4 regions of the Shewanella japonica genome follow, and region 3 is predicted to be linked to each of the others. Evidence: predicted binding sites of a transcription regulator. Region 3 holds the regulator's gene; each other region holds the start of a gene.
What was found. The regulator sigma-54, encoded in region 3, starts transcription at its own class of promoters, with help from an activator protein. The targets are predictions, from matches to a motif close to GTTGGCACGNNNNTNGNNT.
Positions count from the first base shown of each region.

Region 1: a site for sigma-54 is predicted at 2,326-2,344, ahead of flgB (flagellar basal body rod protein FlgB). Genes of this name have one in related genera too.
Region 2: a site for sigma-54 is predicted at 5,197-5,215, ahead of SJ2017_RS06695 (YggN family protein). Genes of this name have one in related genera too.
Region 4: a site for sigma-54 is predicted at 1,675-1,693, ahead of SJ2017_RS15095 (flagellar assembly protein T N-terminal domain-containing protein). Genes of this name have one in related genera too.

Region 1 is NZ_CP020472.1:3,489,510-3,497,098, reverse strand. Features, by position in the region: gene flgA (flagellar basal body P-ring formation chaperone FlgA) at 1-21, opposite strand, end outside; gene SJ2017_RS15065 (chemotaxis protein CheV) at 321-1,241, shown strand; gene SJ2017_RS15060 (CheR family methyltransferase) at 1,395-2,228, shown strand; gene flgB (flagellar basal body rod protein FlgB) at 2,378-2,776, shown strand; gene flgC (flagellar basal body rod protein FlgC) at 2,779-3,195, shown strand; gene flgD (flagellar hook assembly protein FlgD) at 3,220-3,990, shown strand; gene flgE (flagellar hook protein FlgE) at 4,066-5,430, shown strand; gene flgF (flagellar basal-body rod protein FlgF) at 5,637-6,380, shown strand; gene flgG (flagellar basal-body rod protein FlgG) at 6,392-7,180, shown strand; gene flgH (flagellar basal body L-ring protein FlgH) at 7,204-7,589, shown strand, end outside.
Region 2 is NZ_CP020472.1:1,544,511-1,552,099, forward strand. Features, by position in the region: gene SJ2017_RS06665 (aryl-sulfate sulfotransferase) at 1-860, opposite strand, end outside; gene SJ2017_RS06670 (oxidative damage protection protein) at 1,185-1,463, opposite strand; gene mutY (A/G-specific adenine glycosylase) at 1,473-2,582, opposite strand; gene trmB (tRNA (guanosine(46)-N7)-methyltransferase TrmB) at 2,851-3,567, shown strand; gene SJ2017_RS06685 (50S ribosome-binding protein YggL) at 3,626-3,952, shown strand; gene glsB (glutaminase B) at 3,961-4,875, shown strand; gene SJ2017_RS06695 (YggN family protein) at 5,343-6,173, shown strand; gene SJ2017_RS06700 (LysR family transcriptional regulator) at 6,673-7,589, shown strand, end outside.
Region 3 is NZ_CP020472.1:4,294,078-4,301,666, reverse strand. Features, by position in the region: gene rapZ (RNase adapter RapZ) at 1-709, opposite strand, end outside; gene ptsN (PTS IIA-like nitrogen regulatory protein PtsN) at 706-1,149, opposite strand; gene hpf (ribosome hibernation promoting factor) at 1,152-1,439, opposite strand; gene SJ2017_RS18450 (RNA polymerase factor sigma-54) at 1,464-2,948, opposite strand; gene lptB (LPS export ABC transporter ATP-binding protein) at 3,153-3,884, opposite strand; partial or broken gene lptA (lipopolysaccharide transport periplasmic protein LptA) at 4,079-4,624, opposite strand; gene lptC (LPS export ABC transporter periplasmic protein LptC) at 4,689-5,249, opposite strand; gene kdsC (3-deoxy-manno-octulosonate-8-phosphatase KdsC) at 5,246-5,809, opposite strand; gene SJ2017_RS18425 (KpsF/GutQ family sugar-phosphate isomerase) at 5,811-6,788, opposite strand; gene SJ2017_RS18420 (calcium/sodium antiporter) at 6,857-7,589, opposite strand, start outside.
Region 4 is NZ_CP020472.1:3,498,531-3,506,119, forward strand. Features, by position in the region: gene SJ2017_RS15080 (flagella synthesis protein FlgN) at 1-179, shown strand, start outside; gene SJ2017_RS15085 (LPP20 family lipoprotein) at 321-779, opposite strand; gene SJ2017_RS15090 (FlgO family outer membrane protein) at 776-1,483, opposite strand; gene SJ2017_RS15095 (flagellar assembly protein T N-terminal domain-containing protein) at 1,780-2,961, shown strand; gene SJ2017_RS15100 (6-hydroxymethylpterin diphosphokinase MptE-like protein) at 3,021-5,504, shown strand; tRNA gene SJ2017_RS15105 (tRNA-Arg) at 5,630-5,705, shown strand; gene SJ2017_RS15110 (hypothetical protein) at 5,915-6,727, shown strand; gene SJ2017_RS15115 (hypothetical protein) at 7,011-7,589, shown strand, end outside.

The DNA.
Region 1 (7,589 bases), 800 kb from region 3:
CAGTAATGTGTTTTTCTTCATATCTTGTTTCTAGCGGTGGTGGCCAGAATACCTCTATACTTTTAAGTTAAGCTAACAACGCTTTGATTTTGGATAAATGGTTATCGGGTAAATAAAGAGTCATAAGTTTGACTTTTTTCGCTTGTAAACACCGATACGGTTTAAATAAGCAATAAGTATGCCTATTACCTAAATGCGATAGTCATCGCGACATAAATAATTGCAGCGTATGCTACAATTTGACAAATATGGCTTATGGTCGCTTTAAGTCATAAGTAATAAAGTCCTTAGGGGCAGTATAAATAAAACAAGGCAGGGTTATGTCGAGTATTCTTGAGTCAGTTAATAAACGTACGCAGCTTGTAGGTCAAAACAGATTAGAGTTGTTACTATTTAAGTTGAATGGACGTCAGCGTTTTGGCATTAACGTATTTAAAGTAAAAGAGGTGCTGCAATGTCCTCCGTTAACGACATTACCTCGTTTGAGTCCGCTGATTAAAGGTATTGCCCATATCCGTGGTTCAACCATCTCTGTGATTGATTTGAGTGCTGCAACAGGTGGGCGTCCTCTTACATCGACAGAGAATTGTTTTATTATCATTGCTGAATACAACCGAAGCATTCAAGGGTTCCTAGTCAGTTCAGTTGAACGTATTATCAATATGAACTGGGAATCGATTATGCCACCACCACAAGGGGCTGGGCGTAACTCTTATTTAACTGCGGTAACTGAAATCGAAGGTGAATTGGTTGAGATTTTAGATGTTGAAAAAATCTTAGACGAGATATCACCTGTTAAGACTGAAATCAGTGAAGAAGCTAATGAAGCGTTAACCATTGATCGTGACCAGCATTATCACATCATGGTCATTGATGATTCTGCAGTGGCGCGTAAACAAATTATTCGTTCGCTTGAGTCGCTTAATTTGCAAATTGATACCGCCATTGATGGTAAAGATGCGCTAGAAAAGCTTAAAGCGATTGCGACTGAGATGGATAATGTTGCTGACGAAATTCCTTTGATTATTTCGGATATCGAAATGCCAGAAATGGATGGTTACACCTTAACGGCTGAAATTAGAGACGATCCTAAGTTGAAAGACATTAAAGTGGTACTTCATACATCTCTTAGTGGTGTATTTAACCAAGCAATGGTTGAGAAAGTGGGTGCCAATGACTTTATCGCCAAGTTTAATCCAGATGAATTAGCATCTGCTGTAAATAAACACCTAATTTTATAAGCAATATTGATAAGTCTGACTATGATTAAATAGATAGTCAGACAGTTATTGTGAGCAATACGTTGTGCTTGTCGATAGTCGTGATAAGTTAATAAAAGTAACCTGTTCACTCTGAAGTGACGCTAGTGTCATTTCTTATAATAGGATGTAAATGTGACGAATAAATCACTCGCTGAAGCAGAATATAATCAGTTTAAGCTCTTTTTAGAACAGCACAGCGGCATTGTATTAGGTGACAACAAGCAATATTTAGTAAGAAGCCGATTAGCTCCTTTGATGGGTAAATATGATTTGCCGTCATTATCAGAAGTGGTTAAAAGGTCGATGAAGCCAACGGAAAGGCATTTAAGGGCGGAAGTCATTGATGCAATGACAACGAATGAGACCTTGTGGTTTAGGGACAAATATCCGTTCGAGTTGCTCAATAATGCGTTATTACCTGAATACAGTCGCTTAGGAAGACCGTTAAAAATTTGGTCTGCTGCTTGTTCTTCAGGGCAAGAGCCTTATTCACTCGCGATGACGATTTTGGAATACCAGCAACGTAAACCAGGCGCATTACCTGGTAATGCAACCATTCAAGCGACAGATTTATCTCCGTCAATGCTTGAGCGTTGTAAAAATGCTGAATACGATAGTTTAGCCCTAGCTAGAGGGTTATCACCTGAGCGTAAGCGCCAATTTTTTGATCCTTTGCCTTCCGGTAACATGAAAGTAAAAGATAATGTGAAGCGTTTGGTAAACTTTAGGGCACACAATCTTCTTGAAAGTTATAGCCTTTTAGGAAAGTTTGATATTATTTTTTGCCGTAATGTTCTGATTTATTTTGCCCCAGAGGCAAAAGCAAAAATATTGCGGCAATTTGCTGCCGCTTTAAACCCTAACGGTATTTTGTTTTTAGGGGCGTCAGAGTCTATCTCGGGATTAACGGACGAGTTCAATATGGTTAGGTGCAACCCTGGTATATATTACCAGAAGAAGAGTTAGCTATAATTAGTTGTAATAGTTGAATATTTTTATTTATTAATGCCAGCGTTCGTTGGCATTTTCATTTTTATCATTTCATTTCTAATAATCTAATTTTTTTGGCATAAGCTTTGCTTTAATTCTGTCAGTTAGCTGGCGGAGGCAATTTTATGGCGATTAATTTTGAAAATGGTTTAGGTATACATCAATACTCTTTGGGCATACGTGCACAACGGGCTGAAGTGCTATCCAGCAACATCGCCAATGCTAATACGCCAGGTTATAAAGCTCGAGATGTCGACTTTGCTGCAGCAATGAACAGCGCACGCGCTAAGCAAAGTGGATTACAGATGAGTCAAACAACTGACAAACATTTCGACTTGAAAGCGTTAAGCCAGGAAAATGTAAAGTTTAGAGTGCCTAATCAACCAGATACAGGTGATGGCAACACCGTTGATTCTCAACAAGAACAAGCGGCCTTTATGCAGAACTCCTTGGAATATCAAATGTCACTGGGCTTTCTTGAAAGCAAGTTCTCAGGCATGCGTAAAGCTATTAGAGGTGATTAATCATGAGTCTATTTAATATTTTTAATGTGTCGGGTTCTGGTATGTCAGCACAATCAGTGCGACTTAATACTACCGCCAGTAACATTGCCAATGCTGATTCAGTTTCCAGTAGTGTTGATCAAACTTATAAGGCTCGTCATCCGATTTTTGAAGCTGAAATGGCCAAAGCAAGCCATGAGCAAAATAGTTCTCACAGTGTCAGTGTTAAGGGCATTGTTGAAAGTGATAAACCGTTATTAAAGGAGTTTTCTCCTGATCATCCTATGGCTGATGGTGACGGCTTTATTTACAAACCGAATGTCAATGTGATGGAAGAGATGGCGGATATGATTTCAGCATCTCGTTCTTATCAAATGAATGTCCAAGTGGCTGATGCGGCAAAATCAATGCTGCAACAAACACTTCGTATGGGTAAGTAATATGAATTTTGTGGGGGGTAAAAGATGAGCCTCATTAATCCTTACAGCAGTCAGTCTTTACCACAGACTCAATCTGCTAGTAGTACTGGTATTGCATCCAATACACAAGAAACAGCCAGTACAGGGAATGCATTTTTAGACAGTGTGGCCTTACAAGGAGAGCCAGAAACACCTGAACCTAATAGCCAGGAGCTGACTCAATCAGATTTCTTTGCTTTATTGAGTCAACAGTTATCAATGCAAGATCCGTTTAAGCCTGTTGAAAACGATCAAATGATTTCGCAAATGGCATCATTCTCAACCGTTGACGGTATTGCCAAGTTGAATGAAGAAATTCTCAACTTAAATAACTTAACGAGTTCGAGTCAGGCGTTGCAGGCTTCAAGTTTAGTAGGCCGTAAAGTGTTAATTCCGTCTGATACGGGGCACATATCGTCAGATAGTCCAGAAGTCAATGGCGTGATTAGTACACCAACTTCTATCGATACGATAACAGTCAGTATTGAAGACGAAAGTGGCCAAGTCATTAAAACCTTTGAAGTTGACGGCTCTGCTGGCGGTAACATTGATGTGTCATGGGATGGGCTAGATAAAAATGGCGACCCAGCTCCTGAAGGCAATTACGCGATAAAAGCGAACGGCAAAATTGATGGAAAATCAGAAGATTTAGCAGTATCGACCTATGCGCATGTGACGAGCGTGTCACTGGGTAACACCACAACAGGAGCAATATTAAACCTACGTGGTATTGGTGGTATTCAGTTGTCAGATGTCTTAGCTGTCACTGAAAGTTAATTAGCTTATCAAATTTAAAGCTGGCAGCTGTGGCAGTCAGTAAAACAAACAGAATGAGTAGGAAAGGGGTGAATTATGTCGTTTAACATTGCTTTGAGTGGTATTTCTGCAGCTCAAAAAGATCTCAATACCACTGCGAATAACATTGCTAACGTTAACACCGTAGGCTTTAAAGAATCTCGTGCCGAGTTTGCTGACGTATATGCTAATTCAATTTTCTCTAACAGCAAAACTGCTGTCGGTGGCGGTGCGACAACGACACAGGTTGCACAGCAATTTCAGCAAGGTAGTTTACAGTTTACTAGTAACTCTTTAGATATGGCGATAAGTGGCGGTGGTTTCTTTGTGACATCATCAGGTGTGGGAGTTCAAGATCACGCATTCACTCGTGCTGGCGCATTTAAAGTTAACTCAGAAAGTTACATGACTGATTCTGCTGGTAACTATTTACAAGGGTTCCCTGTTGATGCTGACGGTAACTCTACCTCGGTTAGTTTAACGACGACTCAACCAATTAAGATCCCTGATACGGCAGGTAGCCCAGTGAAAACTGAGAATATTGGCCTACAGATGAACCTTGATGTGGGTGAAACGCCATTAGATCCTGCTAACTTTGATCCCAACGATCCTGACACGTTTAATAAATCGACTTCAGTGACGATTTATGACTCACTTGGTGAATCGCACATTATGACCACCTATTTTGTTAAGCCGACAGAAGGGGCTTATACCGGTGAAAGTAATTGGGTTGCATTCTATGCTGTAGATGGCAAACAAGTTGACCTTGACCAAGCAAATGGTGGTTCATACGGCGCTGATACGACTGGTGACGGTGTTGCTGATACGACAAGATTTGCTGAAAATGCATCGGGCTGGAAAGGCTCGGTATTAAAGTTCAATGATGCGGGCGCATATACAGGCTCAGATCCTGCGGTAGTTGAAACGGTTGAGCTGGGTGTTAATGGTGCTAACGTATTAGGCCCTGGCGCTGATGGTAGTCAAAAAGTTACCGTTGGATTTAATAATCCAACTCAATATGCATCTCCATTTGAAGTGACTGAGTTAACTCAAGATGGTACCACCGTCGGTCGTTTGACTAACGTAGGTATTGGCGAAGATGGCTTAGTGACAGCAAGTTACAGTAACGGTTCGACTGAACCATTAGCTCGAGTTGCTTTGGTTCGTTTTGCTAACGAGCAAGGTTTAACTCAAGTGGGTAATACTTCTTGGAAAGCCAGCTTGGATTCTGGTCCAGCGCTAGCAGGTGAAGCAAATAGTGGTACCTTTGGTAGTATTCGTTCATCGGCGCTTGAACAATCTAACGTCGATTTGACCACTGAGTTAGTGGATTTGATTTCTGCACAACGTAACTTCCAAGCGAACTCTCGTACACTTGAAGTGAATAACACGTTAAATCAGTCGATTCTTCAAATTCGATAAGTTTGACTTGTTTTGACAAAGAGTTGCCGCAACGGCAACTCTTTGCCTTTTCATTTTTTGCCTCTTATTGTTTTTCTTTTCACTTCCTGCTTTTCAAATACATTTCATTTAGTTAGCCATTCTCTATTCACAATTTATATATTGGCACACTCATTGCTAGTTCTAGTTATATCTTTAGTTATGTAAAAAGTTTGACGGAGCGGCAGATGGACAAATTACTGTATGTTGCCATGAGTGGGGCAAAGCAAAATATGAATGCTTTGGCTGTTCGTGCCAATAATTTAGCCAATGCGAATACCGATGGTTTTAAAGCTGATTTGGCTCAAGCTCGCTCTATGCAAGCGTTTGGGGAAGGCTTACCGACACGTGTCTTTTCTATGACTGAAAGCCCTGGGCAAAATTTTAGTTCAGGCCCAATTAAAACTACGGGTCGTGATTTAGACATTGCGATTAAAGATAAAGGTTGGATTGCAGTGCAGGGTGCTGATGGCGGCGAAGCGTATACCCGCTCCGGTAGTCTAAGTTTTGACAGTACAGGCTTATTAACTAATGGTCGAGGCAACCCTGTTATGGGAGAGGCTGGACCGATAGTTTTGCCGCTACCAATCGACAAAGTTCAAATCTCGCCTGATGGCATTATTTCTGTAAGACCTCAGGGTGCAACTGCGGATGTGGTTGAAGAAGTGGCACGAATTAAATTAGTTAATCCATCAAATGAAGAAATGATGCGTGGTGAAGATGGGTTATTTAGGCTGACTTCGGGCTTAAATGCGCCGAACGATCCTAATGTGAATATCGAAACAGGGGCTGTTGAAGGCAGTAATGTTAACGCTGTTTCAGAAATGGTGGCGTTAATTGATATCCAGCGTCAATACGAAATGCAAGTGAAGATGATGAAAAATGCCGAAGAGCTAGACCGTGCTTCATCATCCTTAATGAGAGTTAGTTAGGAGTAATAATTATGCATCCCGCTTTATGGATCAGTAAAACAGGCTTAGATGCCCAACAAACCGATATTGCAGTTATTTCTAATAACGTGGCGAATGCGAGCACCGTAGGTTACAAAAAAAGCCGTGCAGTATTCGAAGACTTGCTATATCAAACAGTCAATCAAGCTGGTGGTATAAGTGCTGATAATACTAAGCTGCCGAATGGTTTGAACATTGGTGCCGGTACTAAGGTCGTGGCAACTCAAAAAATGTTCACCCAAGGTAACATGTTAACCACAGATAACTCGTTAGATTTAATGATTGAAGGCCCTGGATTTTTTGAGGTCGAGATGCCTGATGGCACCGCTGCTTATACCCGAAATGGTCAATTTAGCTTAGATGAAAATGGCCAGATTGTGACTCCAGGTTCTGGTTATGTCGTGCAACCGTCAATCACCATACCTGATGATGCAACTTCAATTACAGTCTCTGCCGAAGGTGAAGTATCAGTAAAATTATCTGGCGCGACAGAAAGCACAGTTGTTGGACAGTTAGCCATGAGCGATTTCATTAATCCATCAGGGTTAGATCCATTAGGGCAAAACTTGTATACCGAAACTGGCGCAAGTGGAACGCCTATTCAGGGAACAGCTTCTTTAGATGGCCTAGGCGCTATTCGCCAAGGGGCATTAGAAACATCAAACGTTAATGTGACTGAAGAGCTAGTAAACCTGATTCAAAGTCAGCGTATTTACGAAATGAACTCTAAAGTGATATCAGCTGTTGATCAGATGATGTCTTACGTGACTCAGAACCTATAACTGTTATTGAAAGGAACTGGATTATGAATAAATACCTAGCGTTAGCATCCGTTATTTTCATTGCCGGTTGTAGTTCAACGCAACAAAAACCTATACCTGATGATCCATTTTATGCGCCAGTGTATCCAGAAGCATCACCAACTAAAATGGTGTCGACGGGGTCGATTTACATGGACCATCAATCGTCTAGCTTATATTCAGATATACGAGCACATAAAGTCGGTGACATTATCACAGTGCTGTTAAATGAATCGACTCAAGCTAAAAAAAGCGCCAATAACGAAATCAAAAAAGACTCTAATCTGAGTGTTGACCCTATCTATGCTGGTGGCGGCAATGTGACGATTAAAGGTGTACCACTTGATTTACGTTATTCTGATGCGATGGACACCAAGCGTGAAGCTGATGC
Region 2 (7,589 bases), 2.2 Mb from region 3:
TCAGGACGACGATAATCTTTGGCGGCGGCTCTGATAAAGATATTGCCGTTGCTAGCTTCAATACCTTCATGGGATGCATCAATAAAGTTACCTGGTAGGCTATGCTCAGATATCATTCTGCCCATTAAGGACATTTTCTTCCAGCCTTGACCTTGTACCCAAACCATATTGCCATCGGCGGTTATGTTCATTCCCATGGCGTAACCTGCATTTTCAAAACTCTTTGAGTCATGAGTGGTATACGGGTTTAAATACCAGCGAATATCGCCCGCGGTATCAATAATAAAAAAGCCTGGTTTACCGTCCCAAGAAAAAGCACCTGGTGCGTCGGGATTATTGTGCGCTAATTGACCTGTTTTACCGTCAGGGTTGGTCCAATTTACAAAATATAAGCGGTCTTTAAAATCTGCATCGACATGTTCAACTTCAACGATAGGGGCTTTGGCCCATTGGCTCTCGGAAAAGCCCATATCAATATCAGGGGTAAGCATTTGGTAATCATGACTATGTTGTTGGCCATTTTCGGTCCATTTCACGGTAAAGTGATTCATTAGCGCAGGGTATAAACCAAAAATGGGCACACCGCCTTCATTCATGACGCGCATGTCATCGACTTGATAGTTAATCGCAACTCCCGTGTCATCCTTAGCATGAACTGTCACTTCCACATTGGAGATCTTATGACCGTTAAGCGTCACTAATGCTGTTAACGGTGCATTTTCATATGGGTTATGCACGAGATAACCTAAAGGCGCATCCGGTACCGGAATGGGTTTCATACCTAGTGGATCAGCGGCTAAGTTAGGAGCTGATAAGCAAAGGCTTAGTGCTAAAATTGAATGAACGAGAGGCTTAAACATACAAAATCTCTTTAAGGTAATATGCTGCATATTATAGAGAGAAATAGACCTTTTTAATGTTGCCTAACTGACATATTGTTGAGTTTATTTAATTATTAATAGCGGGGTCACGGTTTTAACATTTGATGAAGAACAATTGAAAATAAAGGGAACTTTTAGCAATGAGAGAAATAGTGAGATAGTAATAGTGAGATAGTAATAGCAACCAAATGAGAAAACTGACCGAATAGGAGGTTAGCGCTTATGACTATTAAAACAGTTATATTAAGAAAACTTGTATCAGCGCAGGTTGAACTGATACAAGCAATAAACCAGCGTTAACAATTACTCATCTTCAGCTGGTGGTACATAACCTTCAATTTCAACGTCTTTACCTTCAAATAAAAAGTTAACCATTTGCTCTTCGAGGAACTTACGGTCATCAACATTCATCATGTTCAATTTATTTTCGTTAATTAGCATCGTTTGCTTTTTTTGCCACAAACCCCAAGCTTCTTTACTAATTGAATCAAAAATACGTTTGCCGACTTCACCTGGATAAAGTTGAAAATCGAGTCCTGCTGCTTCTTTGTTTAAATATGCGCAATTAACATTACGAGCCATGATGTTTCCTTAACGGGATCCTGATGTTGGATCTGCTGCTGAAAGTGCGACTAAGTGAGATAAAATCCGCTCTGTTGCTGCGGCTAATCCGACTTTAGCTGGATGATGTATGTTATACCAGAGTGTCTGGTTTTGTTCCATTGTCGTGTTTTCAAATGGGTGATTATTTTGCTCTGTTTCAATCTTTACTAAAACGGGTTGAATATCTAAATGAAAATGACTAAATGTGTGTCTAAACCCAGCAAGCCACTCAGGTTCGCAATGGTCAATGTTTTTATCGCTAAATTCTTTAGAAACATAATCTTGCAAAGCTTGTTGTGACTCAAACTGAGGGAAACACCATAACCCTCCCCAAATACCCGTTGGCGGCCTTTTAAAAAGTATAACTTCGCCTTTATGCTGTTGCACCAACATAAATGCTGACTTGGTCGGTATCGTCTTTTTAGGTTTTTTCCCTGGGAATTCGGTTTGTCTGCCAGATAGCTGCGCTTGGCAATCAATAGCGACAGGGCAGCGTTCACATTGAGGTTTACTGCGAGTACAAACCGCAGAACCTATATCCATCATTGCCTGATTAAATTTTCGTATCTCTTTTTTGGGTGTCAGTTTATCGGTAAGCGTCCAAAGCTGTTGTTCAACAGACTTTTTACCAGGCCATCCCTCTATGGCTCCATGTCTTGCTAGAACGCGCTTTACGTTACCGTCTAAAATGGAATGATGTTGCCCAAGGGAAAGTGACAAAATTGCTCCAGCGGTAGAGCGACCAATACCGGGAAGTGCGATGACATCGTCTATGTTTTCGGGAAACTTCCCTTGGAACTGTTCACAGACTGTTTTAGCCGCTTTGTGAAGGTTTCTTGCTCGTGCGTAATAGCCAAGGCCTGTCCAATGGTGAAGCACATCATCTTCACTTGCTGCAGCCAAGTCAGCGATAGTTGGAAAACTAGACATGAACTTTTCGTAATACGGGATCACGGTAGCAACTTGAGTTTGCTGCAACATGATCTCTGAAATCCATACTCTATATGGGGTTTTATTCAATTGCCATGGCAAGGATTTACGGCCATTGATATCGTACCAAGCGATGATACGCTCGGAAAAAGAGTTAACATTTTTCATCGAGGCAGTGTATATGGCAAGGTTAGCTTAAACAAGTCAGCATGTAATTTGCTGAAACAAAATACTCGTTAAAATGGAGGGTTGAAGCATTAAGGTGATTTTTAGTGGTTCAATATATGTAAATTGCCAAAATAACGATAAGAATCTTGCTATCAAAGTGGCTTAAGTAGTTTAGTCATACTCATTTTACGATATACTTACTGACTATTTTATGATTTGAAGTGACACATTGGGCCACTTTATATAGCACCCAATTGATGAGGCAATAATGAGCGACGTTACTACCGCTGAATATAACGAAGATGGTAAATATCTTCGTAAGATTAGAAGTTTTGTATTAAGAGAAGGGCGCCTGACTAAAGGTCAAGCACAAGCCATTGAGTCATATTGGCCAACGATGGGCTTAGATTATACCCCTGAACCTATCAATCTTACTGAGATTTTTAATCGTGACGCGGATACAGTGTTAGAAATTGGTTTTGGTATGGGGGCATCACTTGTTGAGATGGCTAACGCTGCGCCAGAACTAAACTATATTGGTATCGAAGTGCATAAACCGGGTGTTGGTGCTTGTTTAGTCGATGCTGGTAAAGCTGGGGTAACTAACTTACGTGTTTATCATCATGATGCGATGGAAGTATTAGAAAATAGTATTGCTGATGGTTCGTTAGCGAGAGTCCAACTATTTTTCCCTGACCCATGGCACAAAAAACGTCATCATAAGCGCCGTATCGTACAAGCTGAGTTCGCTCAACTAATCCGTCGTAAGCTTAAAGTTGGTGGTGTCTTCCACATGGCGACAGATTGGGAAAATTACAGTGAACATATGCTAGAAGTGATGTCTGCTGCTGATGGTTATAAAAACCAGTCAGCAACTAATACTGTCGTTGAGCGTCCTGAACATCGCCCATTAACTAAATTTGAAGCTCGAGGCCATCGCTTAGGTCATGGTGTTTGGGACTTGATGTTTGAGCGAGTAAGCTAAGCTTATTCCTCAACTTGTTATAACAATATCTTTATTTAATACTAACTAGGATAAAAACATGGCTAAGAATCGTACTCGCCGTTTACGTAAAAAGTTACGCGTTGATGAGTTCCAAGAACTTGGTTTTGATGTCAACTGGACGTTCGAAGAATCAATTTCTGAAGAGGATATTGATAAAGCTGTTGACGAGTTTATCGATCAAGTTATCGAGCCTCGTAAATTAGGCTTCCATGGCGGCGGTCATAAAATGTGGGAAGGTATTATTGCAACGCAGCAAATCGGTAAATGTACTGAAGAAGACGTTGCTGCTGTGAAAGCATTTTGGGAATCGAAAAAAGTGCCTCAACTTGAAGTTAGTGCACTTTATGATATCTGGTGGGGCTAATATAGCCGATGCCTGAGCAAATATTGCTAGAACAAGTGGTCGACAAAGTTCGGCCACTTATTGGTTCTGGGAAGGTCGCAAACTACATACCAGCATTGGGTAATGTCGATCCGAATAAAATTGCAATAGCAGTCACCACAGCTGATGGTCAAACTGTGGGCGCTGGCGACTATCTTGAGCCATTTTCAATTCAAAGTATCTCCAAAGTATTTAGTTTAACTCTGGCGTTGAGTTTGTATTCTGAAGATGGAATTTGGTGTCGAGTAGGTAAAGAACCTTCGGGTCAGTCCTTTAATTCGCTTGTACAAGTTGAATTAGAACGCGGGATCCCTCGAAATCCCTTTATTAATGCCGGTGCTTTAGTGATTGCCGATTTAATTCAAGCAAGACAAAGCGCCCCTAAGCATCGTATGTTGGAAGAAGTACGAAAGCTTAGTGGTAACTCACATATTTGTTTTGACAAGAATGTGGCTAACTCTGAGTTCAAATTCAGCGCTAGAAATGCCTCTATTGCTTACTTAATGAAGTCTTTTGGAAATTTCGAAGGTAATGTTGATACGGTATTAAAAAGTTGCTTTCATTACTGTTCATTAAAAATGAACTGCGCGGATTTATCAAAAGCGATGTTCTATTTAGCTAATCGAGGGAAAACCTTACAAGGTCATCAGTTGATTACACCTGTACAAACTCGTCAGCTGAATGCTTTGCTTGCTACATCAGGTTTATATGATGGTGCAGGGGAGTTTGCCTATCGAGTTGGTATGCCGGGTAAAAGTGGCGTAGGCGGTGGCATCATTGCTGTAATTCCTGGAGACATGTCCATTTGTGTTTGGTCACCTGAACTTGATCAAAATGGCAACTCACTCGCTGGCACACACATGCTAGAACACCTTTCGCAATCTCTAGGCCGCTCGATATTTTAAAAGCGGCTTAATGCTTTTTTACTTCAATACGTCGTATTTCAAGTCTTTCCTCTTCAATACTTTCAGTCTCAATACTTTCAGTTTCAATACTTTAGGTTTCAAAACCTTCAGCCAAGAAGGCTGAATTATAACCTGCTCTAATTAGGCTATCTATATTCTGCTATCGGCGCAGAAAAGCGCTGATGAACTTATATTATTAATGTGTGAAATAAACCACTTTATGGTTAATTTCACGCAAACTGAGTAAACTTTTTTAGCAATTCCGCCTAATTTGTTGCTATAACATTTTCTTAACCACTTGAAATCTAATGATTTATATATTTTGGCACGCTGTATGCTTTATATGGATTAAGTAAAGCGTTCTTTAACTGGCGCTAAGTCACTTAATAGAGTTTGGGTTCACTTATTATTAAAAATGCAGTCTAGTCGTGAAAGATTGTATTTGTTTAACAGCAAGGAAATGGCTAATGAAAACGTTAAATTATACCAACACAGGGTTACTTAAAGGCATTGCATTATCAGGATTAATTTTTACAGCTGGCGCCTTCAACCCTGCAATGGCTAAACTGTCAATTGAAGATCAGCAATGCAATGTAACCTTAAATTATGATGTGACAGTAGAACCGAAAAAACTACTCGTTAGTGAAAAAGGCCAAGAGTTATATCGTGTCGAAATGGGCGAATTATTTGTTGAAGGTAATAAAATTAAACTTAACGCTAAGCAACAAAACTTAGTGTCAGATTATTCTGAAGGCTTATCTAAGCAAGTTCCAGAAATTATCGATCTCGTTAATGAAGTCGTCGTACTTGCCACCGATGCTGTGAGTTTAGCGCTTACGCCAATTTTTGGTGATGCGACAGGGGCTAAGCTTGATGAAATGTTAGCAGGCATTCAAAGCCGCTTGGATGAAGCTGCTTATCAGCAAGGCGATAAATTCTATCTAGGAGCGACTGAATCATCAATTGAGCAAGCATTTAATGAAGACTTCGAGAAAGAAATGGAAGCGATGATAGAAAATTCTATGGGCAGCTTTATGATGGCCCTTGGTGCTGAAATGATGTCTTCAGAAGGCGGTAGTTTCGAAGAGAAAATGGACTCGTTCGGAAAGAAAATGGAAAAAATGGGCGAGGATATTGAGTTACAAGTTGCTGAGCAATCAGAGGCTATCGAAGCGAAAGCTGAAAAGATTTGTGAAGACTTTGAAGAACTTATGATTATAGAAGGTGAGATGCGCCAGTCTATCCCTCAGTTGTCTGATTACCAATTAGCAACATTAGATCACGAGTTATATGAGTAATTTACTTTGAGTGACTCTTTAAGCTTGAGTGAAGCTTAAGGTAATAACAATTACCTATTCTTTAGCGGTAATTATTCATTATCTTGATTGTTCAATTTATAGCATTGTTAAAATGTACCTGACCTTCCCCTGCAACCTTTTGCAGGGGCTTTTTCGTTATTAATCCGCTTAATCCCCTTATTCAACGACATTTCTAAGAAACTAATTATTTGTTCTGATAAAAAAATTGTATATTATAAATATAGAGCCATTTATAGTTTTTTTGGTATACTCCTAAAATTATAAAACTGAATTGCTAACCTATTAACTTATTGTTTTAGTTTTGGTTGGTTATTCAAGATAACGGATTATCTGTATTTAATTTCTTTTTTGGTGTTCTGTGTATTATTTTTACACTGCATTCCTGACTGATTTTTGCTCAGTTTTGTTTCGGGCAAGTTACAGTTATTTGCATACCAAAAACTATTTTTAATGTCGTAAACAGCGTAAGGCGACTCCAATGTTAGAACTGTTAGAACCTATTGCTATTTTTACTCATGTTGCCCGTGCTGGTAGTTTCAGCGCTGCAGCGAGAAGACTGAGTATATCTAAATCCAAAGTAAGTACTCAGGTTGCTGATCTTGAACATAAACTTGGGGTTCAACTTATTCAACGTACTACACGTAGTTTGAGTCTTACTGAGGCCGGGAACTTACTTTATATCCAAGGTGAAGAGCTGCTAAGAGATGCAGAGCAAGCCGTGGCGAGTGTGCACAATCTTAATGATGCTACTCGTGGTGTATTGAAAGTAGGTATTTCGCAGTCGTTCGGTACTATGCATATTATCCCTGCATTACCTGAGTTTATGGCTAAACACCCTGAGTTAGAGCTACAGGTTAGCTTATTGGATCATAAGGTTGACGTGGTCAGCGAAGGGTTAGATTTACTATTAACTATGTCTGAGCAATTACCTTTGGGCATGGTGGCACGTCCTTTAATGAAGTGTCAGTTCCTTTTAGCTGCATCACCTGAGTATATTGCTCAACATGGCACAATTTCTCGCCCAGAACAGTTAGTTGATCATAACTGTCTTGTATATCAAGGTGAGTGGCATGAACACAGTATGTGGCAGTTCAAGAAAGCTGAAGATTACTGTGAGATCGGTGTTTCTGGTAACTTCCGTGTTGATAATGCACCTGCACTTAAATCCGCCGCTGTCAGCGGCTTAGGCATTGCGTATCTTGCAAGTTACCTCATGGAAGATGAAATTGAGCAAGGGACTTTAGTTCCTTTACTACCTGATTGGCAGTTAACCAATAACTTACCACTTCAAGCGGTTTACCCTCGTCGTAAACATCTTGCACCAAAAGTCAGCGCATTCATTGACTTTATTAAGGGGCACATTGGTAGCACGCCATACTGGGATGCTAAATTTGA
Region 3 (7,589 bases):
TATTGCGCTCAAGGTGCGGCATCCAAGTATCAAATAAATTCTCAATCTGCCAGATGAACTTATTGACTAGGGGTTGTCTGCCTAAGAATTCTTGTACTGGTTGATCAAGACCCGTTAATGGTCTTAACTCAGGCTCCCAATGTGGGTTTGGCAAAAAGCGGACATCAAACATAAAGTCGGCTTCAGTAGGCATACCGTGCTTGAATCCAAATGATTCAAAGTGAATGACTAATTCTTTATCAACACTGCCCATAAGAATTTGTCGGACTTGATCGCTCAAATCGTAAATATTCAGCTGAGATGTGTCGATGTAGTGATCAACCATTTTGGCGATTGGTTCGAGCAATCGACCTTCAAGTTGAATCGCTTCTTGTAATGAGATTTGATTTTTTGACAGCGGGTGTAATCGACGTGTTTCACTGTATCGTTTAAGCAGTACTTGATCATTGGCATTTAAAAATAAACTAATGATCGTGGTATCGTCGGACAACAAAGCAATTTGCTGCTCTAATACTTTGCCTTGCTCTTCGATATTACGCACATCAACACTGATGGCGACAAGTTCATTATTTCCTTTTAGCTGCTCTAGTAGGCTGCCAATCAGTGGGAGAGGCAGATTATCAACACAGTAATAACCTAAATCCTCTAACACTCTTAAAGCAACTGACTTACCTGAGCCCGATCGTCCTGATACGATGACAAGTTTCATGCAGTAATAACCTGATACAGTTCTGTAGCGTCATGACTCTTTCGAAGTCTTTTAAGGATGAGTTTATCGCTTAATTTCTCAGCCATACTTGATAACGTGCTTAAGTGTTGCTGACATTGCTCAGAAGGAACCAATAAGGCAAATAAAATGTCTACTGGCTTCTTATCAATAGCATCAAAGTCGATAGCTTCTTCACATTTGATCAAAATAGCGATCGGCGATTCAATGTCGTCTAAACGCCCATGTGGAATCGCAATGCCATTGCCGATACCTGTGCTACCCATTTTTTCACGTGCTATTAAACTTTCGAAAATAGCTTGTGAAGATAGAGTAGGGTACTGGTCAGCCATTAAATTGCTGATAAGTTCCAGTACCTTTTTCTTACTGCCCGGAGTGGCACAGGTAGTGCACGCCGGCTGCAGGATGGTGCGAAGTTCCATCGTTAGTGTTTAATTAACTTCTCTTTGTGTTTAATTACCTGACGGTCTAATTTGTCTATCAGGGCGTCAATTGCGACATACATATCTGCGTTTTGAGATACGGCAAAAACTTCACCTCCTTTGAGGTGCAATTTAGCTTCGGCAATCTGTTGTAACTTTTGTACATTGAGCACAACGTGAACATTATTGATCTGTTCGAAGTGACGTTCAAGCTTTGAAAACTTAGTTTGCACATACTCACGTAAAGATTGAGTAATTTCGATATGGTGTCCAGTCAGGTTAATTTGCATAGATCATCCTCCAATAACAAAGGCTTATAAGCTTTTGCGTTGGTTTGAGGGAGGGATGAGCATTGCTTCACGATATTTGGCGATCGTACGCCGAGCAACATTGATCCCTTGTTCAGCCAGTAGCGTCGCCATTTTACTATCGCTAAGTGGCTTTTTCTGGTTTTCTGCAGCGACCAGCTTTTTGATAAAGGCTCTGATTGCTGTAGATGAACACTCTCCGCCATCATCGGTACTTACGTGGCTAGAGAAGAAGTATTTTAGTTCAAAAAGGCCGCGAGGGGTGTGCATATATTTTTGAGTTGTAACCCGTGAGATGGTCGATTCATGCATCTCTACCGCTTCGGCAATATCATTTAAAACCATAGGCTTCATGGCTTCTTCGCCGAACTCAAAGAAACCTTGCTGGAATTGAACAATACAATTTGCCACTTTTAACAGGGTTTCATTGCGGCTTTCAATACTTTTAATAAACCATTTGGCTTCTTGTAAGTGACCGCGAATGAATTGGCTGTCAGCTTGATTGGCTGAGCCTTTTGCCATGGCGGCATATTGCTGATTTACGCCTATTTTAGGCATATTATCTGGGTTTAATTCTACGACCCAACGGCCATTCTTTTTAAACACTGTGACATCTGGGATGACGTACTCATCTTTGATTGGAGTAATTTGTAACCCTGGGCGAGGGTTCAGTGTTTGGATAAATTGAATCGCTTCGCGTAAATCATCTTCTTTAAGCTTGGTTTTACGCATTAGTAATCTGAAATCACGACCTGCTATTAAATCTAGGTGTTCAGATATCAGTAATTTTACATTTTCTATGCAAGGGATTTCGCTTGGGTATTGTCCCAATTGAATCATCAAACATTCGCTTAAATTTCTTGCAGCGACGCCCACTGGATCAAAATGTTGTACACGCTTTAATACGGCTTCAACCTCATCAAGTTCAATATCCTCAAGACCGAGTGCATCGAGAATATCTTCTGTTGATTGGGTTAAGTAACCTCTATCATCAATTGCGTCGATGATGGCTGTCGCAATGGCGAGGTCATTTTCAGAAAATGGGGTTAAGTTTTTTTGCCATTCTAAATGTTCGTATAAACCTTCAGTCGTTTCACCTTGAAATGGCATATCGTCATCACGGCTTACAGCGCCAGAACCTGAGTTAGGAGAGGCGGTGTAGACTTCATCCCAAGTGGTATCCATTGGTAAGTCTTCAGGCATGGACTCTTTCGTAAGTGACTCTGTTGTATCGACTGATGAGGTGTCTTTTTCTACGCTGACTTGGCTGTTATCGCTAAAATCGGTGTCAGTTTGCTGAGCATTGTCTTTGACTGGTTCTTTTGCTTTGGCAAACTCATCCTCAAGCTCAAGAAGAGGATTTGAGTCAAGTGCTTGCTGAATTTCTTGCTGTAGCTCCAAAGAGGAAAGTTGCAATAAGCGAATGGCTTGTTGCAACTGCGGGGTCATTGTCAGGTGTTGACCCATTTTAAGTTGGAGTGAGGCTTTCATTTACCGCTTATCCCTAATTGAATTTCATCATCGCGACTACAATGTTATGGGTCTAGCACCTTTGTAAGTGTTAGCTAGACTTTAACCGAACTTGGGTTCTACTTTGCCAAAAATTAGCGTTAAGTTTTGAGTCTAGTGTATAACGCTAAAAAGTGGGACTGGTTGGCCGCGAAAATGCCATGCTTGTACACTAAAGAATGCTAACTATAGCTTGAATTGCTCACCTAAGTATACTGACCTGACTTGCTGATTGTCTAAGATCTCAGCAGGCGTACCTTCAGCAATTAAATCTCCGTGGCTGACAATATACGCACGCTCACATACATCAAGTGTTTCACGGACATTATGGTCAGTAATCAATACTCCAAGACCACGATTTTTTAGTTGTTGAATAATTTTCTTAATATCTATCACTGAGATAGGATCAACACCCGCAAATGGTTCATCTAATAAAATAAACTTAGGATTGGCGGCTAAAGCGCGTGCTATTTCTACACGTCGACGTTCACCACCTGATAGAGCCATACCTTGGCTGTCACGAATATGGGTAATATTGAACTCTTCTAATAAGTGCTCTAACTCTTCGATTCGTTGCTCACTCGATAAGGTTTTACGGGTTTGCAGCACCGCCATGATGTTATCGTGCACAGTGAGTTTTCTAAAAATACTGGCTTCTTGAGGTAAGTAACCAATACCTTTACGAGCACGTAAATGCATTGGGTCTGCAGTCAAGTCGTCAGAATCAATCAAAATACGACCTTTATCGCTTTTGACTAAGCCAACAACCATATAAAAGGTTGTGGTTTTACCTGCACCATTTGGCCCTAAAAGACCAACAATCTGACCCGTTTTAACGGTTAGGCTAACGTTTTTGACAACTTGGCGGCTTTTATAGCTTTTTGCTAAGTTCTCAGCTGTTAAGGTAATTTGTGTCATTATTGCTTTTGCTCTGCCGCAGGGGTCGTTATGTCTGCATTGGTTGAGTTTTGAATATCAGATTCTTGAGGGGTGACTGATTCAAGGAGGGCGTCAGTGTTAGTTTCAACAGCATTTGCCTCAGGAGTCACTGTTTGATTCTCAGTTACATTGCTAGGTACATTGTCAGTCGTATCAGCATCTGGGTTATCAAGCGAATCATTATTTTCTAACGGCGCTTCGTCTGAGTTATCAAGTTCTTCGTTTTCTTTATTCAAGTCAGGGTAATTTTCTGGTTGAAAAATAGTGATAACTCTGTCTTTTCCTTCACCTGTGCTTTCAGCGATCAGTTGCTGTTTATCAATATTATAGCTAATGAGATTACCAGTAACCTGACTGCCTGCCTGGTCAAGTTTTGCATTGCCTTTTAAGGTTAAAATACTGGTCGAAAGCTCATATTTTATTTCGTTTGCACTTGCGGTACCGATACGGCCATCATCGAGTTCTTGTGAGAATGTGGCTGGATTACCTGTCGCAATCATGGTTTTTTTGCCACCCGACTCTTCACTGAATGCACGTAATTGATCGGCATTAATATTAATGGTGCCTTGCGTCACATTCACTGGGCCGAAGAAAATCACTTGGTTATTTTTAATATCTGCTTTTTGGCTGACGGCAGCAACTTTAAGCTCTTGTTGTAAATCACCTTCTTTGGCATGAACGCCGGTGACTGTCACTAAGCTCAATCCCATTAGGCTCATACCAAGAATACTTTTTCTAATAAAGTCTGTTTTCATAAGCTTATTGAGTGAAAATGTCAGTGTTTTACTTTGCTTCATATGTTCCTTCTACCTGACTTAAAAGCTCTAACTCTTCGGCATTTAAATCAGCATAAAGGCCTAAGCCTTGTATTTTAAAATCTTGTCCTGAGACATTAATCTGTCGATCAGACGTCATGATCATGGTATTTAAATCTAACGCAAGCATACTTGTGGTTAGCGATTGTACTGGTTCATTGATGTTTATTGCATCAATAATAACATTTTTTTCTAGCACCACTTTACCGGTTTCTTTATTAAGCTTGCCTAATTCAGCGGTTAATTGCCACTCAGCTTCGCCGTTTTCTGGATAGATAAGGTATACAGGCTCAGTGAATAGGGTTTCATTGGTTTGCTGAAAGTGTTCCATGTGTTTTGCTGACACCCGGCTTTGTACTAATCCTTGCTCGTTAAATTCTGTGCTTCGCAAGTCATTAGCGATGAATTCTGGACGCGCGGGATCGGGAAGCTTATTGGCTTCCATTTGACTACGCTTCACTTGCACTTGCCAGTATAAAACTAATGCTGCACCAAAGAAGCCGAGAATAGCGAGGGTGGTACGGCTCATATGCTCATTCCGTGGGCGGTTTCGAACTTGTCTTGGCTAACAAGCAGTAAATCAGTTAACTCACGTAAAGCACCGTTACCGCCATTAATGCGAGTGATCATTTGGCAATGTTGTTTTACGTATGGGTGACCATCTGCTACGCAAACAGCTAAGCCCACTTCTTTCATAACGGGTAAATCAACCATGTCATCACCGATATAGGCAACTTCATCTGGCGTTACATTATAAATACTGAGTAACTCTTTAAATGGTGTGAGCTTATCGTCTACCCCTTGATAGATATGGCTAACACCTAGCGCCGTCATTCGATTTTCGACAATGGCAGACTTTCGGCCTGTGATAACGGCAACACTGATACCGCTAGTTAAAATCGATCGAATACCGTAACCATCACGGGTATGGAAAGCTTTCAGCTCTTCGCCTGCGTTACTTAAATATATACGCCCGTCAGAAAAGACCCCATCAACATCACAGATCAGGAGTTTGATTTTTTTAGCGCGTTGCCAAATATCGTCTGATACAGGGCCATATAATCCTTGATGAACTTGACTATTCGACATATTAAATGACTCCTGCTTTTACCATATCAAGCATATTAAGTGCGCCAATTGGGCGTTGATTTTCATCAACAACAATTAAGCCGTTGATACTTTTTTCATCCATCACTTGTAAGGCCTGTGCTGCTAAAATATCAGCTCTGATGGTAATGCAATTAGGGGTCATCACTTGTGAGATTGGCGTGGTGCGTAAATTGACTTCGGCATCAATCACTCGGCGTAAATCACCATCGGTGAAGATACCGACTAACTGTTGGTTGTCATCAATAACGGCAGTCATGCCTAGTCCTTTATTGGATATTTCGTATAGTGACTCTGTGATGCAAACCTGGCTATTAACTTGCGGAACATCGCTTCCATGATGCATGACGTCTGATACTTTAAGTAAGAGTTTACGTCCTAATGATCCACCTGGGTGTGATAATGCAAAATCATCACGAGTAAAGCCTCTGGCTTGCAATAATGCGACGGCTAGGGCATCTCCCATTACCAAGGTTGCGGTAGTGCTTGAAGTAGGCGCTAATCCTAATGGACAAGCTTCTTCTGGTACTTCAATGCAAAGATGCAGTTTAGATAACCGCGCCATGTTAGATTCAGGCTTACCCGTGATCGCAATCACTGGAACACCCATGCGCTGAATAACGGGTAGCAAGGTTAAAATTTCACTCGACTCACCAGAGTTAGAAATTGCTAAGATAATATCATTTTTAGCCAGTGCACCTAGGTCACCATGGCTTGCTTCGCCTGGGTGAACAAAAAATGCAGGCGTTCCTGTGCTGGCCAATGTAGCTGAAATCTTATTGCCAATGTGGCCTGATTTACCCATGCCCATGACAATCACTTTACCTTTGCACTGCAAAATTAGTTCACAAGCTTGGCCAAAGGCATCTGAATCAACGTACTGATATAAGTTATCTAACGCTGTTTTTTCAATATCAATGACTTGACGACCCCATTGACGCAACTGTGTTTGATTTATCATATGTTTCTCGTTTTTTTCCAATGCTAATGAGTCTTTAACAATGGTGAGTGACCCATCTTTATGCCCCGTTATTGAGATTGAAATAAGACAATCTGGTACGCAATAAAGACGACTAATAATATGGCGCCATGCCAGCGAGTTAATTGTTTCTTCGCTCCACTTGATAATACGAGCACAGCAAGGGCTGCACTGGTACCAAGTGTCATGTAAAAATCACGGCCAGCAGCATTGGCATCTATTTCCCCTGGGGCAATCAATCCTGGTATAGCAAGTACCGCTAGGATATTAAACAGATTCGAACCCACAATGTTACCAATTGCGAGATCATCTTCTTTTTTTAATACGCCAGCTACGCATGCTGCTAATTCAGGCAAGCTTGTTCCCACTGCAATAATGGTTAAACCAATGACTAAATCTGATAACCCAAATGTCTTTGCAATGCCTACAGCGCCGGTTACCATCCAGTCAGCAGAAAGCGGTAGCAAAACCATGCCAACAATAATCCAGATAATAGCATGTAATGTAGGTACATTTTTAGGGATCTCTGCATCAGATTCGTCAGATAGTGGATCTATTTGTTTATTTCTCAGTGCTTGCCAGATGAAATAACCCATTAATGAGAAGAAAGCGACCAAAAGCACTGTGCCTTCAAATCGGGTTAGCATACCGTCATTAATGAGGTATCCGGCTAACACAGTTGCCGCTAACATTAACGGAATTTCACGTTTAAGGGTTTGTGAGCTAACTGATATAGCACCTAATAGTGCTGTAATACCAAGAATTAAGGTGATGTTAGCAACA
Region 4 (7,589 bases), 800 kb from region 3:
TTCTCGAAGAGTGTAAAGACATCAATAATCAAAATGCTAGCTTAATCGAACTGAATATTGCGAGCTTAAATCGCTTTTCTCAAGCCATGCAAATGAGTAGAAATGCCACCAGTTTAACTTATAACGACAAAGGCCGAACGTCGACAATTTCATCTTTGGGCCAAAACCTCAAAGCCTAAGTTAAGCTAATATCGATTTAAGCCATGTAGACAGTTCATCCTAGGTCAACTGCAATCTCTCCAATGGCAAAACAGCATCGCTAATGACCAACATAAAAAAACCGCCTTTATTGGCGGTTTTTATATCTGTCGAAATTTACATTAAAAGTATGTCACTTCTTTTACACGACGGGGGCGGTTTTGTTGCTGATAAAGATCCCACACCTGAGCAAAATCCAGCTCTAACTCAGTCACATACATATCACCCGCAGGATAGCTTTTTACTACTTTCGCGCCTTTAATCATTCCTGACACATTGGCAGAAACGGTTTCGTTATTGAGCATCCAGTCGCTCATTTGACTATGAGCATCAATCTGTTGACCATATACCTGCTCTGCTAATTCTCGATATGCCGCGATTTTTGACGCTTGCATGGCCATTAGAACTTTATGTGACTGCTCTTTCGCAGGCTGAGTCGCTAAAGGCGCATAACCAATTGCAGTTAACTTAGGGAACTGATCTGGCGCTTCTGTTTCCCATTGCACATATTTATCATTACTTGCACAACCACTTATCGAGATTGCCAATAATGAAACCAATAGAACCACTAACTTATTCATAATTTTGCTCCCAATACTACGGCATTACCTTGACCAGACGCTTCATGGCGGAAAAGCAATCCATCTTGAAAAATGACTTGATTTGAAGGTGATAAATAGCCAGGTAAACTATTCATATTCACAAAAGTTTGTACTGCTGACACCACCCGATTATTAGTCACATTCACAATTCTTGCATTAAGAACTAAGCCCATTGGTGTGGTATCCATAGTCGAAACGACAACATGAGAAACAGGCAAGTCAGACGGAAGTAACTTCCAATCTCGACTTAAAATAAACTCGCCCTGCTCAGTTGAACGTAATGCATTCGCCACGTTTAAATCGACCAAGTTAAATTCATGACTATGAAAAGCGGCAACAAAACCTTGCTGTAACTGTAAGCCTAAAGCATCCGTTTTGCTGTAATCACTGGTATTAACCGGAGTGGTTACAAGTAAAGGTTGGTCAGAGCGTAAACTGTCATTTTGTAATACCAATTCATTTACGACTTTTTCAGCCAATATATTCACATGTGATTTAGGGGCTAGACCGGCTTTAGTAATGTCATATTGTAAAGGCGCAGGCTGCACTTCAGGTTCATCACTAAACCAAAAGCTAGTTTCAGTAGGCTTTTCTACATAAGCTAACTCATTTGTCGACACAGGCGGCTCGCTAGCGCAAGCAGCCGCTAGCAACGCAATGGGAAAAATGATTAAACGGCTCATGGCTTATTCCTTATTACAATGACGTCTCAGCATTGATGTGATGTTAGGTTCAGTAATGTTGCCACTAACAGGCTTTAGGTCCAATCAGAGCACACATTAAACACACTATAGATAGTGTATCGACCACACATTCAAAACCTTTACCTTGAAATAAAGAATTTATCTCCATCTGTTCACTGCTAAAAGCTCATACAGGCATGGTTTTTGCTTTTATTATGATAATTAATTTAAGTCGTGCTAAACCGTCATAGAGTTGGCACCCTTTTTCTTCGATATTGTGAAAAGCGAACATGAACATGCCAAACGTTAGCTCTAAATATTTGACGATTATCATGCTGGTTATTCTATCAGCTTGTTTCAGTCACTCTGTATTAGCGCAAAGAGTTGAAGTGTCAGGAAAAGCCAAAATTATTGACGGCAATATAGATAAAGCCCGCGAGGATGCGATTAATCAAGCATTAAACTATGCCAGCTTAAAAGCGGGTGTGAACTTTAATAGCCAGCAAAGTATTAATCAGGGCAACTTAACTCAAGATGCATTTCAAATAAAACGCATGGGTCAAGCTAACGATATTGAACTCGTGTCTGAAATCATCAGCGCATCAGATATCACGGTTATGTTGCGGCTCAATCTTGAATCTAAACCCCAAGCACAGCAATGCCACAGCCAACAATTAAAAGCGGCAATAATGATCCCCCAAGCCATCATGCGTGACCGCTCACAACTTCGATACGGACAACTTGCTAACTTTGAACAAGCTTTATCACAGCAGTTTGGCAATTTATTAAATAATGGCTCTGACTACAGTTTTGCTCGTATGCACGCCGAGGAGAAGCTTGACCATAACAACCAACTCATCAACTTCAAAGGCCAACGCATACCAAGCTGGCTTGGCGAAATAACCGACAGCCAATATATCTTACAACCGGAAATCCTGGATATTTCAACCGAGCCATACTCGAGTTCTTTATTTGGATTATGGGATGAGACACCTTTAAGACAAATTAATTTACGGTTTACCATGTTCCAAGGCATTAGTGGTGAAAAAGTGTGGAGCAAAGACTATCAAGCAGAAGCTGAGTGGGATTTTGAACGAGATGAAACCGTGTCACCTTCAACCCAACGGTTTTGGGGCTCAACTTATGGTCAAACTATGAATCAGCTTTTACAACAAAGCACTCAAGATATTGATAATTTACTAAATTGTCGACCTTTACTCGGTCAAATCGTTGCTAAGCAAGGTAATAGAATCATCATTAATTTAGGCCGTCGAAATAACGTCAAAATGGGTGATAACTTCCAAATCGTGTTACAACAAAACATTCCTGATAGAGTGAATTTAATGCGAGCTGTTGCAACTAAAAATAGAGCCACGGTCACAATAGAACAAGTTTCAGAAGAAAGCGCCACAGCCTTACTAGAAGGTATTGAAAGCTCTGGCAACATACAGATCCAAGATATTGTGATTAAGATTTAAAAATCAGTGAACGTGAATCGATAAAACATATACCAATAGACAAGAAGGTTTTACTTACAATGGCTACATCACAATCAGTTTTTAATAATCAGTTCGCCATTAGTCAATTTGATGAGTACTACTTGCCCTGCATCAACAGGAATACCTTTGAAAAAGAAGACTCTATAACCGCTTTTAAAAAGAAGTATAAACACGATATTTTTAAGGAAGATACATTACACGTCATTCTAGGTCTCGATTCTGGCTTATTGGTTAATTATATTCTTGAGTCTCCACAGGTAGCAGGAAGTAAATACATTTTTGTAGAGCTACCAGAAGTCATGTCGATGTTAAATATTGATATACCAGAGGAGCAGCAACACTACCTTAAAGTGCTAAGTCTTGAAGAACTTAATGAACATATAGAATCGGGCGAAGATGATTTATTCCTTATAAAAGATCAAATCGCCATTACACTCTCATTAGCCGCCTCTACAGGCGTGGTTGAAGAATATTCAGGCTACTACAGCCAAATTTATAAATTAATAAAACAACAAACCACCTCACATAAAGCAAATTTTACTCAAAAGTCATTTTTTGTAGAACAATTTTTCAATGTTGTCGAAAATAACCAACCAGCTTCGATATTGAAAAATAAATTTGCAGGTAAAACTGCAATAGTGATTGGTGGTGGCCCATCACTTGATGAACATATTGATTGGATTAAAGCTAATTATGAACAGTTTTTCATTCTTACCGTATCAAGGTTCGCATCAAAGTTGTCTGCTGCTGGGATCCCAGCTCATATTATTGTTTCAGTAGATCCTCAAGATACAAGTTTTGAGGTTAACCGCGATATGATGGGCCTCGCAAATGAAAGCCTGTTTATTAACTCACATCATGTCAATCATAGAATCATTGCTCAGTGGAATGGAAAATCATTGTTCTTAGGCAATCGGTTCCCATGGGAAGAAACTAACAACATTCTTACCATTGGTCCTACGGTAACCAATAGTGCTATCAGAGTGGCAATTGAAATGGGCTTTAAACAAGTGCTTTTAAGCGGCGTTGATTTATGTCACCCCTCTGCAGGCGTCACTCATGCAAAAGGAAGCGTTGAAGCCAGTGCCGGAAGTAATAATAGTATTATTCATGAGTGGGTAGAAACCTACTCTGGTAGCATTGCTGAAACGCCAATTCAACTGATACATGCAGCACTCGCGCTAAAAGAAGAAGCTGAGACTTACCCTAATGTTGAAATCGTTAACCTATCTATAAATGCAGCTAAAATTCAAGGTATTACCCATATACCAAAAGAACAAGTTTCAATTGTTTCAGCTGATTGCAGTCCAAGTCAGTTACTCGAAATGGTTCCATCAGCTAGTGAAAACAAACAAGAAAAATTACAACGTATTCAAACTGAATTATCTGCTGCTAACGAGGCTTTTAAAGCTATAAGCAAGCTGGCTATCAAAGCCTTACACATTAATAATGAAGCTAAAAAGTTGAAACAGCACTCTGCAGCGTTTCAAGCTAAAGCGAGTGAAATCGATAAAATTGAGCAAAAAATAAATAAGAAATTTCCAAAATATAATATGTCGATAAAGGTATTCGGATATTTTGAGTTTACGCAATTTCTGACAACAAAGAAGACTCAGGATTGGTCCTTTAAACAAATGAATTCAATGACTCATTTGTACTATAGTGCTTATCAAATCATTACTGAACAGCTTCAAGAGTTAACAGAGACCGCGCTAGATATTGTCAAATTAAGACGTGAAGAAATAAGCGACACACCATCAATAGAATTGATTACCGAAGGCTGGAAAAAGCACAACCAACCGGGACGAGTCAATATTTTTCAAGCGATGTTCAACAACACAGTCGCTAGCTCTTTGACACTAGAAGAAAAATCCAAACTAAAATCAGCAAGTGACAGCTATCAAGATCAACTCACAAGCTTTGCTCATCCATACTTTTCGATGAAGAAAAAGAACCAAAATTTAGACAATACATTAGCCAAAATTCTAGATTTGAAACAACATAAGAATATCGATGGTTTAACACTACTCACTAACAATATAGAGCCATTAATTGCCAATGATAAGTTTGCACATAGGTTATTCCATCTCGCGTTGCATTATGTACATTTTTTAGAAAATAACTTTGATGCAGCTTTAGCTGCGTTACTGGAAATTGAACCCACAAGCAGAACTGAAGTCGAATTAAAGCAGCAGTTATTGCTTGCGCTTAAATTACACAAAATTGACTTAGCAGAAGAAACAATAACCTCTTTGGCTCAGTACAGTGACGAATATTACCCTCAGCATGCCCACATATTGTCCTTACAAGGTAAAAACCAGCAAGCATTGGATTTGTATTTAAATTATTTAGACAAATACCCTACTGACGAAAGTACATTGATTAAACTCGGCGTCTTTTTAGCAGGGCTTGGGCAAATCGAAGGAGCTAAATCAGCTTTCGATAATGTGATGCAAATCAATCCTGATAATGTCACCGCTAGAAACTACCTAAATCAGTTAGCAACAGGTAATGCATCTTAAAAGTCTATGATGTTGAAACTACGCGTTAGTTGACGATTAAAGGTCAACTAACTCAACTGCTTAACTATTAAGCATTTAAATTTGAAGCCTTTTAATCATATTAAAAGCTTGTATAATTGCCCTGTCTCCCTATAGCTCAACAGGATAGAGCAGTCGCCTCCTAAGCGATCGATCAGGGTTCGAGTCCTTGTGGGGAGACCAAATAAGCCTATTTTATTATACTAATCAATATCTTATCTTCTTACGTACAATCCTGTGTCACCCCTGTGTCACCACAGAAAAAGTTTTTTACCACTTCTTATTATAACTATTTCGAATAACCCCAGTTTTAAAGCATTCACTTCAATTATGGACTTTTCGCCCTATTTCTAATAGTTTTGTATCAAACAAGAATATGGAAATTGAACGTGATGGATGACACCTCATCAAGTATTAATCACAATAAAGTCACAGATGAATCGCTTAACAAAATGTTTAGTGAAATGCCTGCTGAACAAAAAGAACAACTGTTAGCAATTCTTACCTCTAAAGAAAATAGCACTGTTGATAATCAAGATTTATTGAAAAAATTTATCACCCTCGAATCATTATCTTCAAAACCTTCAGGATTAAAAGAAAACCTTCCAGAAGATACAACCGAAGAAACATTGGCTAAAGCTTTAGCCCAAATAGATAACAGCCAACAGACTTTGGCAGACGAACAGTCACAGTTAATCAATGTGTTTACTGAAATGTTTGAACAGTTTTCAAATGCTGAACCTTGTGATGATATTAACGAACTCAGAGTATTCGGTAATTCACCTTCACTTTTTGAGGCTCTAGAAGGTGCTGGCGTTTCTGGGTTATCAGTTTTTAAAAATACCGTATCCCAAGAAACTGATGAACTGCTGCACGCAGCTATGACTTGCCAAATTGCTGGACTGACAAAAAACTCACATTACCTGTTTAAGCTTTTTTTGCAGCAGCAATTCATAGATAAAAATGAAAGCTATCAATCATTGCAAACAGACATAAACATTGAGAAAGGCATCATTGAAACAGCTCAAAGTCATTCAATAAAAGGGCAAAACACTAGGCACAGCAAAAACCGCCAACGTAAAGAGTTTGCTCTTAGCTTATATGCAAAGAAATCTTTCACAAATCCAAAGCAAGCTACGGAACGCCTATTTCCATCAATTAATGATTTTGCCAACACAATGCATCACCCTTTCACAAGCGATTAGCAAGGGTTTCAAACCATTTACCGTTGGTTTCTTGCAGCAAATAAGTAGCAACTGCATATAGTCAAAATTAAATCAAATAAACTTGATTCAATTTACTCATTAATATAGATTCTTTATTAGGCGCCAGCCTCACTTACATGCGAGTGAAAACAGGCACTAAAAACGAAAGTTTAAAATCAGAATTTAAAACCAATTTTTCATAAATGACTAGGTTGAGAAGCCTCGCCGTAATCGCATGTGGTATTGCTTTAATGCACCTCGCACTCAACCGCGGAGTTAATTTATGAACATGCTTTCAACTTACACTTATAACGTATCCTCACGCGCAAAAAAACTGCCTGAATGCACGATTTCTAGAGCACAAATCCTCGAACTAATTGCCGCATACCTAGGTAAAAAAACTTATGCAGCCTTAAAAACTTCATCAATTACAAATCTATTAGAGCAAGCAAATAAAGAACCTTTAATAGCCTTTGAGAGATGTAAGCTCAAAGCAATCCATCTAAATCAAACCGAAACAGCCTCAACTCAACTTGCCAATTTAATACGTGATGAATTAGCTGCGCTTATTGGTATGCAATCATCACTAATCAATCAGCAAGCACTACACTACTTAACCTATGTTGACAGTCTTACCAACAATGATGATTTTGACAGCAGGTACTCCAGTGAATCTAGTAGCAGATTTGAAAATGAATCAGTAAATAAGTTTTCTTATAATGGATTCGAAATTGACATTAAAAATCTCTTTACTGAGTTACAGCAGAGTTCTATTAAAGGCGATAAACAATCAACGCTTTTGGAGTTTTTATGGCTACTAGATGATTTATCTTCAGTTACTGGAGGTGAAAGTAGTCAACAC